Regions from separate parts of the Phaeospirillum tilakii genome, predicted to be linked through region 2. Evidence: riboswitches for the same ligand, from Rfam matches in the RefSeq annotation. Region 2 holds a riboswitch; each other region holds the start of a gene.
What was found. A riboswitch is a leader RNA that binds a small molecule or an ion and turns the genes downstream of it on or off. The one in region 2 is predicted to bind cobalamin.

Region 1: linked by a shared signal. The riboswitch ahead of ACFSNB_RS07930 (energy-coupling factor ABC transporter permease) and the one ahead of cbpA (modified peptide precursor CbpA) in region 2 are both predicted to bind cobalamin.
Region 3: linked by a shared signal. The riboswitch ahead of ACFSNB_RS02030 (TonB-dependent receptor family protein) and the one ahead of cbpA (modified peptide precursor CbpA) in region 2 are both predicted to bind cobalamin.

The regions. Positions count from the first base shown of each region.
Region 1 is NZ_JBHUIY010000012.1:64,357-69,244, forward strand. It holds gene cbiQ (cobalt ECF transporter T component CbiQ) at 1-359, opposite strand, end outside; gene ACFSNB_RS07925 (energy-coupling factor ABC transporter substrate-binding protein) at 356-631, opposite strand; gene ACFSNB_RS07930 (energy-coupling factor ABC transporter permease) at 628-1,281, opposite strand; cobalamin riboswitch at 1,372-1,594, opposite strand; gene ACFSNB_RS07935 (response regulator transcription factor) at 1,671-2,369, shown strand; gene ACFSNB_RS07940 (stimulus-sensing domain-containing protein) at 2,373-4,013, shown strand; gene ACFSNB_RS07945 (YifB family Mg chelatase-like AAA ATPase) at 4,239-4,888, opposite strand, start outside.
Region 2 is NZ_JBHUIY010000019.1:58,435-63,322, reverse strand. It holds gene ACFSNB_RS10910 (PAS domain-containing transcriptional regulator) at 1-706, opposite strand, end outside; gene cbpB (peptide-modifying radical SAM enzyme CbpB) at 817-2,211, opposite strand; gene cbpA (modified peptide precursor CbpA) at 2,208-2,327, opposite strand; cobalamin riboswitch at 2,441-2,575, opposite strand; gene ACFSNB_RS10895 (MMPL family transporter) at 2,778-4,888, shown strand, end outside.
Region 3 is NZ_JBHUIY010000002.1:207,452-212,339, reverse strand. It holds gene ACFSNB_RS02040 (FecCD family ABC transporter permease) at 1-488, opposite strand, end outside; gene ACFSNB_RS02035 (ABC transporter substrate-binding protein) at 485-1,288, opposite strand; gene ACFSNB_RS02030 (TonB-dependent receptor family protein) at 1,363-3,381, opposite strand; cobalamin riboswitch at 3,670-3,878, opposite strand; gene ACFSNB_RS02025 (adenosylcobinamide amidohydrolase) at 3,978-4,664, shown strand; gene cobF (precorrin-6A synthase (deacetylating)) at 4,699-4,888, shown strand, end outside.

The DNA of each region.
Region 1 (4,888 bases), on a different contig from region 2:
ACCGCCAGCAGCAGCAGGCAGGACAGCGCCGCGCTTGCCCGCAGCAAGGCGAGCAGGGCGGCGCGCCCGCCATCGGCGGCGAGGGCGATGCCGTTGGGGCCGATCTGCACCGCCAGCGCGGCGGTGGCGGTGAGGGCGAAGCCGAACGGCGCCGCCACCAGCCGCAGCCACGCCCCGGGCGGCACCCGGGCGCCAGCCAGCGCCGCCGTCCAGGCGATCGCCAGCACCAGCCCCGCCGCCGGCCAGGGCGGCAGGGCCAGCGTCAGCGCGAGCAGGCCGAGGGCGAGCAGACTCTTCTCCCCCAGCCCACGCTGGCGCCACCGGCTGGCGCTCGCCAGCCGGTCGATCGTCAGACTCACTTCGCGCGGCTTCCCTGGCGGCGGCCGATGGCATAGCCGACCAGCCCCGCGCCGATTGCCGCCTGCACGGCGAACAGCAGGCTTTCCATCTCCTTGCCCGGCGGCTCCCACAGCGGCTCGGCCCACGGGGTATAGGACGGGGCGACGGTGGCCACCGCGTCACGGGCGGCATCGTCGGTGCCGCTGTATTCGGTGCCGGGATGCAGCACCAGCGGGGCGGCGACGATCAGGGCGGCGAGGCCCAGCAGCAACAGATTGAGGCGCGCGCTCATGCCTTGTCTCCCACACCCGGCACCAGGCCGCGACCGGCCAGGGCATTGATCACCACCACCGTCACCAGCCCCTCGGCCACCGCCAGCGGCACCTGGGTCAGGGCGAAGATGCCGGCGAACTTGAGGTAGGCCCCGGCAAAGCCCGATACCGGGTCGGGGAAGGCCAGCGCCAACTGGGCCGAGGTGACCAGATAGGTGGCGAGGTCGCCCAGCGCGGCGGCCAGGGCGATCCCCACCGCCGCCGGCAGGCCGAGGGCGTTCGAGCCCTTCCACACCGCGAAGGCCACCCACGGCCCGGCCACCGCCATCGACATGATGTTGGCGCCGAGCGTGGTCAGGCCGCCATGGGCCAGCAGCAGGGCCTGGAACAGCAGGACGATGCCGCCCAGCACCGCCATCACCGACGGGCCGAACAGCACGGTGCCGAGCCCGGTGCCGGTCGGATGCGAGCAGGAGCCGGTGACGCTCGGCAGCTTCAGCGCCGACAGCACGAAGGCGAAGCCCCCGGCGGCGGCGAGTTGCAGCCGCGCCTCGGGGTGGTCGGTGACGATCCGCTTGAGCTTCCAGGCGCCGGCGGCGACGAAGGGCGCGGCGGCGGCGCTCCAGGCCAGCGCGTGCGGCGCCGGCAAAAAACCTTCCATGATATGCATTCGGGACGGACTCCGTTCGTCGAGAGGGCAAAATGCCGCCGCGAAACGGAATTCTGTTCGACCTCCCGGCACACCCCGTCCGGCAGGCTCACGGCGACTCTCGCGATGGCAGGTCTCCTGACTTGCGGGTCGTCGGCACCGGTCCGGCCTTCCCAGCCCCCCGCGCGGGGGCCAGTGGCTTGAGGGGGACCCGTGCCTCTCCGCCTACAGTTGCGGGGGCAGTCGCGGATTTGGCCCAGGCCGGGCCGCACCGCGTTCCCATTTTCACCCCGTCGGCGGCGGCCGGCGGGGAACCATCGTCCCCCAACTATAATTTCGCCACGATCCCGATGCAAACCTCGACCATCCTGCTATCCTGCCCGGCACGGCAGTGACGGAGTTTTCCCCCCTTGACCCATACCATCGCGATGGTCGATGACGACCGCAACATCCTGACCTCGGTGTCGATGGCGCTGGAAGCCGAGGGCTTCAAGGTGCGCACCTACACCGACGGGGCCGAGGCGTTGCGCGGGCTGACCGCCCAGCCGCCCGATCTCGCTTTGCTCGACATCAAGATGCCGCGGATGGATGGGATGGAGCTGTTGCAGCGGCTGCGCCGCCAATCGTCGCTGCCGGTGATCTTCCTCACTTCCAAGGACGACGAGATCGACGAACTGCTCGGCCTCAGGATGGGGGCCGACGATTACATCAAGAAGCCGTTCTCGCAAAAGCTGCTGATCGAACGGATCCGCGCCCTGATCCGCCGGATCGAGGCCAACGCCGCCGGCGGGGCCGAGGCGGTGAGCGAGGTGATCACCCGGGGGCCGCTGCTGCTCGATTCCGCCCGCCATGCCTGCACCTGGAACGGTCACGGCGTCGATCTGACCGTCACCGAGTTCCTGTTGCTGAAGGCGCTGGCGATCCGCCCCGGCCACGTCAAGAGCCGCGACCAGCTGATCGATGCCGCCTATGGCGAATCGATCTATGTCGACGACCGCACCATCGACAGCCACGTCAAACGGCTGCGCAAGAAGTTCCGCGAGGTCGACGAGTCGTTCGCCCAGATCGAAACCCTGTATGGGGTCGGCTATCGCTACCGCGAGGAATAGGGCGTGAAGACCGCGCCGGCCGTCGCCGGTCCGGCCGAGGGGCCGCCCCGCCGCCGCTGGCCGCGCTGGCGGCTGCTGGCCTCGCCGCTGACCCGCCGCATCCTCGCCGTCAACCTGCTGGCCCCGGTGGTGCTGGTGGGCGGACTGCTCTATCTCGACCGCTACAAGCAGGGGCTGATCCGCTCCGAACTCGACGGCCTCGCCACCCAGGCGCAGATGGTCGCCGCCGCCGTCGGCGAGGGCGCGCTGATCGAGGGCGAGGGCGAGGGCCTCGAATTCAATGCCGAGACCGCGCGGCAGATGGTGCGCCGGCTGGCCGAGCCGGCCCGGCTGCGGGTGCGGCTGTTCGGCGCCGGCGGCGAGCTGGTGGCGGATTCGCGCTTCCGCTTCGGCGCGGTCGGGCTGGTCCATGTCGAGCTGCTGCCGCCGCCGCATGATCCGCATTGGTTCGACACCCTGCGCATCGGCTGGGAACGGCTGGCCCACTGGATGCGGTTCGACCGCGCCTTGCCGCTCTATCTTGATCCGCCCCGGGCGCGGGCCAGCGATTTCATCGAGGTGGCGACCGCGCTGGAGGGCCGCAGCGGCGCCCAGGTCCGCACCCGCAAGGGCGGCGGGCTGGTGCTGTCGGTGGCGGTGCCGGTCCAACGCTACAAGCAGGTGCGCGGCGCGGTGCTGATCAGCGCCGAGGGCAACGGCATCGCCCGCTCGCTGTTCCAGATCCGCCTCGCCATCTTCCAGGCCTTCCTGCTGTCGCTGGCGCTGACGGTCGGGCTGTCGCTCTATCTCGCCGGCACCATCGCCCGCCCGGTGCGCCGCCTCGCCTTGGCGGCGGAGCGGGTGCGCCATGGCCAGGGCCGCGCCGCGCTGATCCCCGATCTGTCCCGGCGCGGCGACGAGATCGGCGAGCTGTCGGTGGCGCTGAAGGAGATGACCGAGGCGCTGTGGCGGCGGATGGACGCGATCGAGGCCTTCGCCGCCGATGTCGCCCACGAGATCAAGAATCCGCTGACCTCGCTGCGCTCGGCGGTCGAGACGGCGGCGCGGATCGAGGATCCCGACCGCCGCCGCCGGCTGATGGCGATCATCCAGGACGATGTCGGCCGGCTCGACCGGCTGATCAGCGACATTTCCGACGCCTCGCGCATCGACGCCGAGATGTCGCGCGCCGAGGCCGGCGCGGTGGCGGTGGCGGCGATGCTCGACACCCTGTTCGAGGTCTACCGCGTCACCGGGGCCGAATCCGGCCCGACCTTCACCCTCGACCGCCCGGCCAACGATCCGCTGGCGGTGTGGGGGATCGAATCCCGGCTGGTCCAGGTGCTGCGCAACCTGATCACCAACGCGATGTCGTTCAGCCCGCCCGGCGGGGTGATCCGGCTGGTCGCCGTCCGGGGCGGCGGCTGGGTGCGGGTGACGGTCGAGGATCAGGGGCCGGGGATCCCCCCCAACAAGCTCGATGCGATCTTCGACCGCTTTTATACCGAACGGCCGGAAGGCGAGAAGTTCGGTACCCATTCCGGCCTCGGCCTGTCGATCTCGCGCCAGATCGTCGAGGCCCATGGCGGCCGGATCCGCGCCGAAAACCGCGATGAAGGCGGCGCCCGCTTCATCGTCGAACTGCCGGATCGCGCCGGGGGGTAACACGTTACGCGGGCTCTGCCCGCCCCCGCCAAGGGCCGCAAGGCCCTTGGAACCCTTTCCTTGTCCTTCGCGCGGCAAACATCCGCGCCCAAGCTGACAGGCCGTTCCGCGCCCGACCCCCAATGGGATCCAAGGGCCTTGCGGCCCTTGGCGGGCGTGGGCGGAGCCCACATCCCCCCGAAAGCCGAGATGAGCCGGGGGCGGTTTGGAGGCGGCAGCCCCGTATCAGCGCCCCCGGCCCGGCATCATCCGGCGATAGGACAAGGCCTCGGCGATCTGGAGGCGGCCGATTCGCTCGGTGCCGGACAGGTCGGCCAAAGTGCGGGCGACGCGCAGGACGCGGTGCCAGCCGCGTGCCGACAGGTGCATCCGCTCCGCCGCCTCGGTCAGCAGGCGGCGGCCGGCCTCGTCGGGGGCGGCGACCCGTTCCAGCAGGTCGCCATCGGCCTCGGCGTTGGTGCGGATCGGCAGGCCGCGATAGCGTTCGGCCTGGATCGCGCGGGCGGCGGCGACCCGGGCGGCGATTTCGGCCGAGCCCTCGGCCGGCGGCGGCAAGGCCAGGTCGGCCGGGCTGACCCCCGGCACCTCGACATGCAGGTCGATGCGGTCGAACAGCGGGCCGGAAATGCGCGACTGGTAGTCCTGGGCGCATTTCGGCGCCTTGGCGCAGGCCAGGGCCGGATCGCCGAGATGGCCGCAGCGGCAGGGATTCATCGCCGCCACCAACTGGATCCGGGCGGGATAGGCGACATGGGCGTTGGCGCGGGCGATCACGGCGCGGCCGGTTTCCAGCGGCTGGCGCAGGGCTTCGAGCGCGGCGCGCTGGAATTCCGGCAATTCGTCGAGGAACAGCACGCCGAGATGGGCCAGCGACA
Region 2 (4,888 bases):
TGACCGGCAGGCGGGTGGCGGCCTGATCGGCGAGACGCAGATAAAGCCGCCCATCGTCGCGTTCGGTGGCGAGGATGTGGCGCAGATTGACCAGATGGCGGCGATGGACCCGCAGGAACAGAGCGGGGTCGAGCCGGCGTTCGAGGTCGGCCAGCGAGCGCGGGCAGAAGGCGGCGAAGGCCAGGGTGCGGGCCTCGGCGTAATGGCCCTGGGCGGTCAGGCAGACCACCTGATCGACGTCGATCAGGCTGGTGACTCCCCCCTGGCCGCGCACCACCGGCAGCTTCAGCAGCAGGGCGCCGTGCGGGCCGGTGGCGACCGGCGGTCCCATCGCCAGATCGCCCTGGGCGTGGAACATCATGCAATAGCCGATCTGGCCGGGCTCGGGGCCGGTTTGCAGCCGGGTGACCTTGGCGACCAGACTGCCGATCGGGGTGGTGACCACCAGCGCGGCGGCGCCCTCGGCCGAATCGCGGGCGCACTCGATCAGCCACGCCACCTTGGGCCGCGCCGCCGGGGGATGCAGGTCGAGGATGTCGCGCCCGAACGGCAGCGTGCGGTCGCGGCCGAGCAACTGGCGCGCCAGCGGGTTGGCCGACAGGATCCGCCGTTCGGCATCGAGCACCACCACGCCGACCGGGGTGCGTTGCAGGCGGTATTCGAAACTGCCGCCGGGATCGGGAGGAAAAACGGGGGGAGGGGGCATCGGCGCCGGGACCAGGGCTGAGGCGGTCAGCATAGCCGCTTTGCCGGGTCTTGCCTACCCCGTCGGGTGGCTTCCGCCGCCCGGGGGGATCCCGGGCGGCGGAGCCGGCGTCAACAGGCGCCAAAGGCGAAGGTGGTTTCGGTCCCTTCGTCCCAGCCATCCCACAGGTAATCGCCCTCGATGCCGTCGGCGATCAGGCGGAAGGCGTAGCGGGCCTGTTCCAGATAGGCGTCGCAATAGGCGCCGATCTGGTTCATGCCGCCATTGGCCTCGTGCGCCTCGGCCGGACAGGGCGAGCCGCAGAAATGGCGCACCGGACAGATCGCGCACTTGGCGATGTCCTCGACCTTGCGCTCGGACACCTTCTTGAACGGCGCGGTCTCCAGCACGTCCTCGATCCGGTCCTGGAACAGGTTGCCGCCGGCGAACTCGGGCAGGCCGATGAACTCGCTGCACGGGAACAGGGTGCCGTCGGGGACCAGGGCGAAGAAGCTGCGCCCGCCGCCGCAGGGGGAGATGTCGCACATCAGCCGCCGCGCGGTGGGGGCCAGGATCGAGATCAGGATGTTGGCGAAGTTCGCCACCACCAGCTTGCGGCCGGTCTCGCGGTAGAGCTGATGGGTGCGGTCGAGCGCGGCGGTGAAGGCCTTGGCCACCACCGCGTCCTCGACCCACGAATCCCTGCCGCCCTGCTGGGTGCAGCGGACGAAGTTCAGCATGCAGGCCGGCACTTCGCGGGCGTGGAGGAACTCGACCATCGCGGTCAGCTGATCGACGTTCTGGCGGTTCATCGTGCAGATCACGTTGAAGCCGGGATAGCCGCGCAGCCGGTCGATCGCCCGCAGGGTCGAATCGAACACGCTGTCGCCGTTCCAGCGCTTGCGCGACAGGTCGGCGACATCCTGCACCGGGGCGTCGAGCGACAGGCCGATGCCGCAGCCCTGGCCGGTCAGGAACGCCACCGCCTCGTCGTCGAGCAGGGTGGCGTTGGTCTGCACCCCGAAGCGGAAGCGGTCGCGGTACTGCTCGATCGCGGCGAACATCGCCTCGCGCGCCAGCATCGGCTCGGCGCCGTGGAAGATGATCTGCGGCTTGCGGTCGGGCGGCAGGGTGCGGCTGAAATAGGCGTCGAGCCGGGCCATCGCGTCGAGCAGGGTCTCCTTGCTCATCTGCTGGCCGCCCTTGCGCATCTCGCCCGGAATGTAGCAATAGGCGCAATCGAGGTTGCAGCGTTCGGTCGGATTGAAATAGACCGCCGACGGCTTCAGATGGAAGCGCAGCATGTCCATTTCCTGGGCGAACGAATCGCGCTTGGCGTGCCACTGCGCCAGCAGGGCGCCGTCCTCGATCACCGCCCCGGTCTGGTCCTTGCGCACCAGCGACCAGAAGGCGGTGTCGGCGTCGATCAGCGCGGTGTAGTCGGGATGGCCGATGTCGAACCAGTCCAGCCCGTCGGGAAGAGCGGCCCCCGCCGCTCCCCCCTTCACCTCGGTGACGAGGCTCAACGCTTCACCTGCTTGTCCATCAGCACGTAATGGGACAGGCCGGTGCCTTCGGCGTCGCAGCTCTTGCGGCTGGCGATCACCGCCGGACGGGTGGTCTTCTGATCGGTTCTGGTCATGGCCTTCACGGACTCCACGTTGGTCGGGGCGACGGCGCCGGGCCATGACGGACCCTTTGCCGAAACCCTTTTCCATCGGATTCCGCCCCGAGACTCTTGATGAGGCCCAACAGGTCTTCTGGCTCTCGGATCAGCCACGGCACCACGCCTTCCCGGCGGTTGGCCGCCAGTGGCCGGGCGTTTTCCGCCCCAGTGGTCCGTGTCCCCGATTACAGCGGCGGGACCGCCACGGAGTTGCACCGTGTTCCGGGATGTTGGACTGAGCCCGTTTACGCCAGCGGGGCGGGGGGCGTCAAGCCCGGCGGCGCCCCGTCCGGCAGGGCCGAAAGCGACGCATGGGAGGGGCGCGATCATCCCCTTGCCCTGTGGGGTCGTTCCGGGGCACAGTCCCGCTCGCGCCGCAGGGCGCGTTTCGTTTTTCCAAGGAACAGTTCAGGACTGGACAAGATCATGGCCCGGCGTCTCGCGGTCTTCCTGGTGGATTGGTGCTGGCGTCATGCCTGGGCGGTGGTGACGGTCGCCCTGCTGGCGACGGCCGGGCTCGGCTATTACGCCGCCACCCATCTCTCCCTCGACACCGACGAATCCAAGCTGATCGCCGGCGATCTGCCGTTCCGCCAGGCCGAGGCGACGATCGATGCCGCCTTCCCCCACACCCTCGACCGGCTGGTGGTGGTGCTCGACGCAGCCACCCCCGAGGCGGCGGAGGAAGGGGTCGAACGGCTGGCCGCCGCGCTGGAGGCCCGCCATGATCCGGCGATCCGCTCGGTGTCCCGCCCGGCCGAGGAAGTGTTCTTCCGCCGCTACGGCCTGATGTTCCTGTCGCCGACCGAGCTGTCGGCGCTGTCCGACCGGCTGATGGCGGCCCAGCCGCTGCTCGGCACCGTGGCGCGCGATCCGTCGCTGCGCGGGCTGGTCGGCGCCACCCAGATGATCCTCGAGGGCGTCGCCCGCCATCAGGCGGCGGCCGAGGAGGTCGAACCGCTGCTGCAACGGCTCGACCGCGCCGCCGGTGCGCTGGCCGAGGGCCGCGCCGCCGAGCCGGCCGACTGGCAGAGCCTCGCCGCCGCCGGCCCCGGGCGCGACACCCCCAGCCGGGTGCTGCTGGTCCAGGTCCGGCTCGACCATGCCGAACTCCAAAGCGGCGCCGCCGGCACCGCCGCGATCCATGCCGCCGCCGCCGCCGCCGGGGTCACCCCCGACCAGGGCTACCGCCTGCGCCTGACCGGCTCGGTGGCGCTGACCGACGCCAATTTCGCCACCGTCACCGAAGGGGTCGGCCTGTCGGCGCCGCTGTCGCTGCTGGCGGTGCTGGTGCTGCTGTTCTGGGGCGTGCGGTCGTTCCGGGTGGTGGCGGCGATCATGATCAGCCTCGCGGTCGGGCTGGTCGCCACCGCCGCCTTCGCCGCCGCCACCGTCGGCAGCCTCAATCCGATCTCGGTCGCCTTCGCGGTGATGTTCGTCGGCATCGCGGTCGATTTCGCCATCCAGTTCGTCATCTCGTTCCGCAACGAGCGGTACCGTCTGACCGACGCCGCTCCGGCGGTCCGCTCGGCCGCCGGGCTGATGGCGGCGCCGCTGTCGCTGGCGGCGCTGGCGACGGCGGTCGGCTTCCTCTCCTTCCTGCCCACCGCCTATACCGGCGTCTCCCAGCTCGGCCTGATCGCCGGCGGCGGGATGGTGATCGCGCTGGTGGTCGATTTCACCCTGCTGCCGGCGCTGCTGGCGCTGATCAAGCCGCCGTCCGAGCCCGAGCCGGTCGGGCTGAAGCTGGCCGCCGCCGACCGCTTCCTCGCCCGCCGCGCCCGTCCGGTGGTGTGGGGCGCCGGCCTGATCGCGGCGACCGGCGCGGCGCTGCTGCCGGCGCTGCCGCTCGATTTCGACCCGCTTCACCTCCAGAATCCCAAGGCCGAGGCGGTGGCGACCTTCCAGGACCTCGCCCGCGATCCCGAATCCGGGGTCTATGCGGTCGAGATCCTCGCCCCCAGCCTGGGCCAGGCCCACGCCTTGGCCGAACGGCTCGACGCCCTGCCCGGCGTCCGCCGCACCATGACGCTGGAAAGCTTCCTGCCGCCCGACCAGGACCAGACCCTGCCGATCCTGGCCGACATGGCCCAGGTGCTGGGGCCGACCCTCGATCCGGCCCAGGTGCTGCCGCCGCCCGACGCCGCCGCCACCGCCCAGGCGATGGTCGCGCTGGCCCGCCAGCTTGAGGCGGTGCTGCCGGGCGACCAGCTTGCCCGCGACCTCGCCGCCCATCTCGACGCGGTGGCGGCGGCCGGTCCCGACAAGGTGCGGGCGTTCGATCACGCCACCGCCGCCGGCCTGTCCGGGCTGATCGTCGGCCTGCGCGCCAGTCTGGTCGAGGTGCGGCCGCTGACGCTCGAAACCCTGCCGGCCGACCTGACCCGCAACTGGCTGACCCCCGACGGCCGCGCCCGGGTCCAGGCCGTGCCGCGCGAGAACATGGCCGATGCCGGCGCCCGCGCCCGCTTCGTCGATGCCATCACCGCGCTGGCCCCCGACGCCGCCGGCTCGCCGATCTCGATGGAGCTGTCGGG
Region 3 (4,888 bases), on a different contig from region 2:
AGCGGCGAGGGGGCGAGGTTGAGCGCCAGCGCGGTCAGGGCGACGGCGAAGCTCGACAGCGCCACCCCGGCCAGCAGCAGGGTCAGGCTGCCGGCGCGCCGCCCGGCCAGCGCCACCAGCAGCAGCGCGGCGAGCAGGCCGCCGGCCACCCCCCCGGCCGCCACCGACCACAGCCCGAAATAGAACGCCAGCACCGCCCCCAGCGACGCCACCGCCGACACCCCGAGCACCCCGGGATCGGCCAGCGGGTTGCGCAGCAGCCCTTGCAGCACCGCCCCGGCCAGCCCGAGCGAGCCGCCGGTCAGCAGCGCCAGCAGGGTGCGCGGCAGGCGGATCTCGACCAGCACGGTGCGGGCCAGCGTGGCCCGGGTCGGGTCGGCCGACCACAGATCGGTCGGCCCCAGCGCGGTGGCCCCGACCGACAGCGACACCACCGTCAGCAGCAGCACCAGCAGGGCCAGCACCGGTTCGGGCGCGGGCCGGCTCATCGTGCCGCCTCCGCCACCAGCGCCGCCGCCGCCGCCAGCGCCGGATCGGGACAGGCCCACAGCCGCATCGGCACCGTCACCCGGCGCAGCCCCCGCCCGGCCAGCACCGGATGGCGCAGCAATTCGCCGGACAGCGAGGGCGCCTCCTCCCCCATCGATTCGATCACGATCAGTTCCGGCCGTCCCGCCACCAACGTTTCCAGCGGCAGCGGAGCAATCCCGCTCCGCCCGGTCGCGGCGGCGAGGTTGACCAGACCGACCCGGCCGAACAGTTCGTCGGCCAGGGTGCCCCGCCCCGCGCTCCAGCCCCCGGCCTGATACACCGCCGCCACCACCGGCCGCTCCAGCCGTGGCAGCGCCGCCAGCCCGGCCTCCAGCCGGGCCACCATCGCCTCGCCCCGCGCCGTCTCGCCCAACGCCGCCGCCAGCCTGCGGATCTCGGCCCGCACCCCGTCGAGGCTCTGCGGCGCGCCGACCCGGTAGACCGGCACCCCCAGCCGCTCCAGCAACATCCCGGTCGCCGGATCGTTGAAGGTGCCGAGCACCACCAGATCGGGATGAAAGGCGAGAATCTGTTCGACCCGGCCCTCGGTGACCGGCAGGCCCTGGGCCGCCGCCGCAACGGTCGAAACCGCCGGGTCGGCCGCGAACGGGCCGACCGCCCTCACCCGGTCGCGCTCGGCCAGCTCCAGCACCAGCCGGTCGGCGCACAGATTGGCCGAGACGATGCGGCGGGGGGGCTCCGCCAGTGCCGGCAGGGCCAGCAGCAGGGTCAGGGTGAGCAGCACTCCCAAACGCATCGTTCGTATCCTCGACCGCCTTGCAGGGCGCCGCCCTGCCCCCGCCGGGGCCGCAAGGCCCCGGACCCCTGCTGTTAAAACGACAGGCCGAGCCGGCCGACCACCGTCCGCCCCGGCAGGGGGTAGGCGTTGGCCGCGCCATAGGTCGTGCTGCTGGCGATCGCGTAGTCGTAATAGCTCTGGTCGAACAAATTCTGCACCGCGAACGACCAGGTGACCGGCGCCAGCTCGCCGCCGACCCGCAGATCGACCACGGTATGCGAACCGATCAGCGGCTGGAAATTGCTCTGGTCGTTGTCGGCGCGGCGATCGCCGACATAGCGGGCGTCGAGATCGACCACCACGTACTTCTCCCACGCGTCCCACGACAGCCCGGCGGAACTGGTCCAGCGCGACACCAGCGGCACGTCCTTGTCCTTGTACACGCCGGCGGTGAATTTGGCTTCGGTATAAGCGAGGCCGCCCTTCAGCCGCAGTTCGGGGGTCAGGCGGTAGGTCGCGGTCGCCTCGCCGCCATAGCGCCGGGTCGGGTCGAGGTTGCGGTTGACCCCGCTGATCGGGTCGTAATGCAGTTCGTCGCGCAGCTCCATCACGTAGCCGCTGCCCTGCCAGCCGAACCGGCCGTGCTGGCCGCGCAGGCCGAGTTCGAGGTCGCGCGAGGTCTGGGCCTTGAGGGCGAAATTGGTGCCCGAGCCCCAGGCGGTCGAACCGACCCGTTCATCGACATTGGGCAGGCGCAGGCTGCGGCCGAGCCGGCCGAACAAAGCCAGTTGCTCGGTCAGGCGATGGTCGAGGCCGAGATGCAGGGCGTATTGGGTGTCGCTGTCCGACAGCGGGTTGCCGCCCGGGGTGATCGCCCAACTGGCCGAGGCGTTGTCGGGGTTGTAGCGATCGACCGCCGACAGCATCACATGCTCGACCCGGGCGCCGAACGACAGGTCGGTGTCGGGACGGACCGACAGGGTGTCCTGGAGGTATTCGGCCACGTTGTGCTGGCGCAGGTGGTAGGTGTGGAACGGACGGTTGCCCTGATGCCACATCCGCCGCGAATCATAGAGGGAATAGCTGTAATCGAGGCCGGCGGTCAGCCGGTTGGGCAGGCCGGCCAGGCTGCCCTCGCCATTGAGCCGGGGGGTGAAGGACAGGGTGGTCAGCTGGCGCTCGTTGTAGGTGTCGTAGACGCTGCCCCAGCTGCTGAAGAAGGCGTCCTCCTGCTCCTTGTGCCGCACCCCGCCATCGACCACCAGTTCGAGGCCGGAAGCGACGTCGAAACTGCCGCCCAGCGCGGCGTTGACCCCGCGCTTCTCGGCATGGTCGTAGGGCGAGGTGGTGCCGCGCCGCAGGCCACGGGCATAATTGGTCTGATTGACCCCACCCGGCAGGCCGAGATGCTGGTCGTCGGCGCCGAGATTGAGATACAGCTCGCCGCCGTCGAGGCTTTGCCGCACCTCGCCCGAGATGCTGCGCTGTTTGAGGGCGTTGTTGTCGCGATAGCCGTCCGAGGTGATCTGGCTGCCGGCGACCGACAGCGCGGTGTCGCCGATCCGCTTGTTGACCCCGGCATTGGTCTCGCGATAGCCGAGCGAGCCGATCGCCCCCTCGATCCGCGCCGAATCCGGGGTATTGGCGCCGTTCTTGGTGACGATGTTGATCACGCCGCCGACCGCGCCGTCGCCATACAGCACCGCCCCGGCATTGCCCCGGGTGATCTCGATCCGTTCGATGTTGGAACGCTGGATCGCCGACAGATCGACCGAGGACAGATCGACGTCGTTGAGACGGCGGCCATTGACCAGGATCAGGGTGTTGCCGGTCGCGGTGGCACCGAAGCCGCGCATGTCGACCGAGGCGCCGCTGCCGTTGACCCCGCCGAACATCGTCTGCACCTGGATCCCCGGCACCCGGCCGAGGATGTCGGCCAGACTCTGCCCGGGCGAGCGTTCGATCTCGTCGGCGGTGATCACCGTGGTCGAGGCTCCGGTGATGCCCTCGCCCAGCCGGCTGGCGGTCACCAGCGTCTCGGGCAGCGGGTCGGCGGCCGTGGTCCCGGCGGCCTGGGCGGCCGGTCCGGCGCCGATCGCGGCCAGGGTCAACAAAAAGGTCAGGCCGGGTCCCCCCCGGCGCGCGGAATGTCCGCAAGCTCCCATCGGTCACGCTCCTGCGTTCGCGCCCCGGCAAGGCCGGACGGCGCGTGGAAACGAAAACCGATCGGAAGGCCATGACGAATCGGCCCCGACCCGATCCCGGCCGGCGCCGACAGGCACCAGGGGAACCGGCACAACATCGCTCGGGTCATGACGGGGGGAATCCCGGCACGGCCTTCGTCTCGGCGTCGACGTCACCGCTGCGAAAGGCCGCTCCGTATGGGTCCACCGCCCACCGGTTGGGTGACCGTGCTGGCAGGTCTCCTGACTCGCGGGTCATCGCCCGAAGCGCCCGGCCTTCCCAGTTTCCCAGTGGCCATGATGGACGCGGACTCGCCGCTCACAGTTGCGGGGACAGTCACGGATTGCGACCCGCGCGGGGCCGGCACCGTGTTCCCTCTTGCCTCCCCGGTGCGAACCGGGGAACCAGCATGTGCGCCGAAGATGAAACAGCCGTCCCCGCCGGTCAAGCCGGTTTTCCGCCGCCCGCCCGCCCGACACCGGGGCTTGCCCTCTCCCCCCGACCCGTGCGAAACGCCCCGGCGATGGAACCGCTGTTCACCCTCGAAACCCGCCCCGGCTGGCTGATCGCCCGCTTCCCCGCCCCGTGGCGGCTGGCCGGCTGGAGCCTCAACCGCCCCGGCCTGACCTCCACCGCCTGCGTGGCGTGGCTGGAAGTGGTCGATGCCGACCTGCCGCTCGGGGTCGATCCGCTCGACCTGCTCGACCGCCGGCTGGCGGAAGCGGGGCTGGACGGCGCCGCCGGGATGATGACGGCGCGGGCGCTCGACCGCCACCACCGCGCCGCCGCCGGCACCGGCCCCGACCGCGCCGAGGTACTGGTGACTCTCGGCCTGACCAACGGCGCGGTGCTCGATTCCGCCGGCCACCCCCGCCCGGTGATGCCGCCGCCGCCCGCCCCGGTCGGCACCATCAACCTGCTGGCGGCGCTGACCCGGCCGCTCAGCGACGGCGCCCTGCTGGAGGCGCTGGCCCTGGCCGCCCAGGCCCGCACCGCCGCCCTGCTGGCCGAGGACGGCCGCATCGTCGGCACCGGCACCGACTGCATCCTGCTCGCCTGCCCGCCGGCAGCGGCGCCCTGCCCGTTCGCCGGCCTGCACACCGCCACCGGTCAGGCGCTGACCAGCGCGGTCTATCAGGCCACCCGCGCCGCCCGCCGGGTGTGGGAGGCGGAAAATCCCGCCACCCTGGCGGCGTCGCGCCGGCTATGATCCCCCCTTCCCCGCCCCGAGAAAGGCTTTCCCGATGGCCCACCCGCCCCGCAAGACCCTGCTGCTGATCGGCATCGGCCCGGGCGATCCCGACGCGCTGACCCTGGCCGCCGTCAAGGCGATCCAGCAGGCCGACCTGTTCTTCTTCCTCGACAAGGACGGGCCGGGCACCGAGTCGCTGATCCGCTTCCGCCAGGACATCCTCGACCGCCACCGCGACGGCC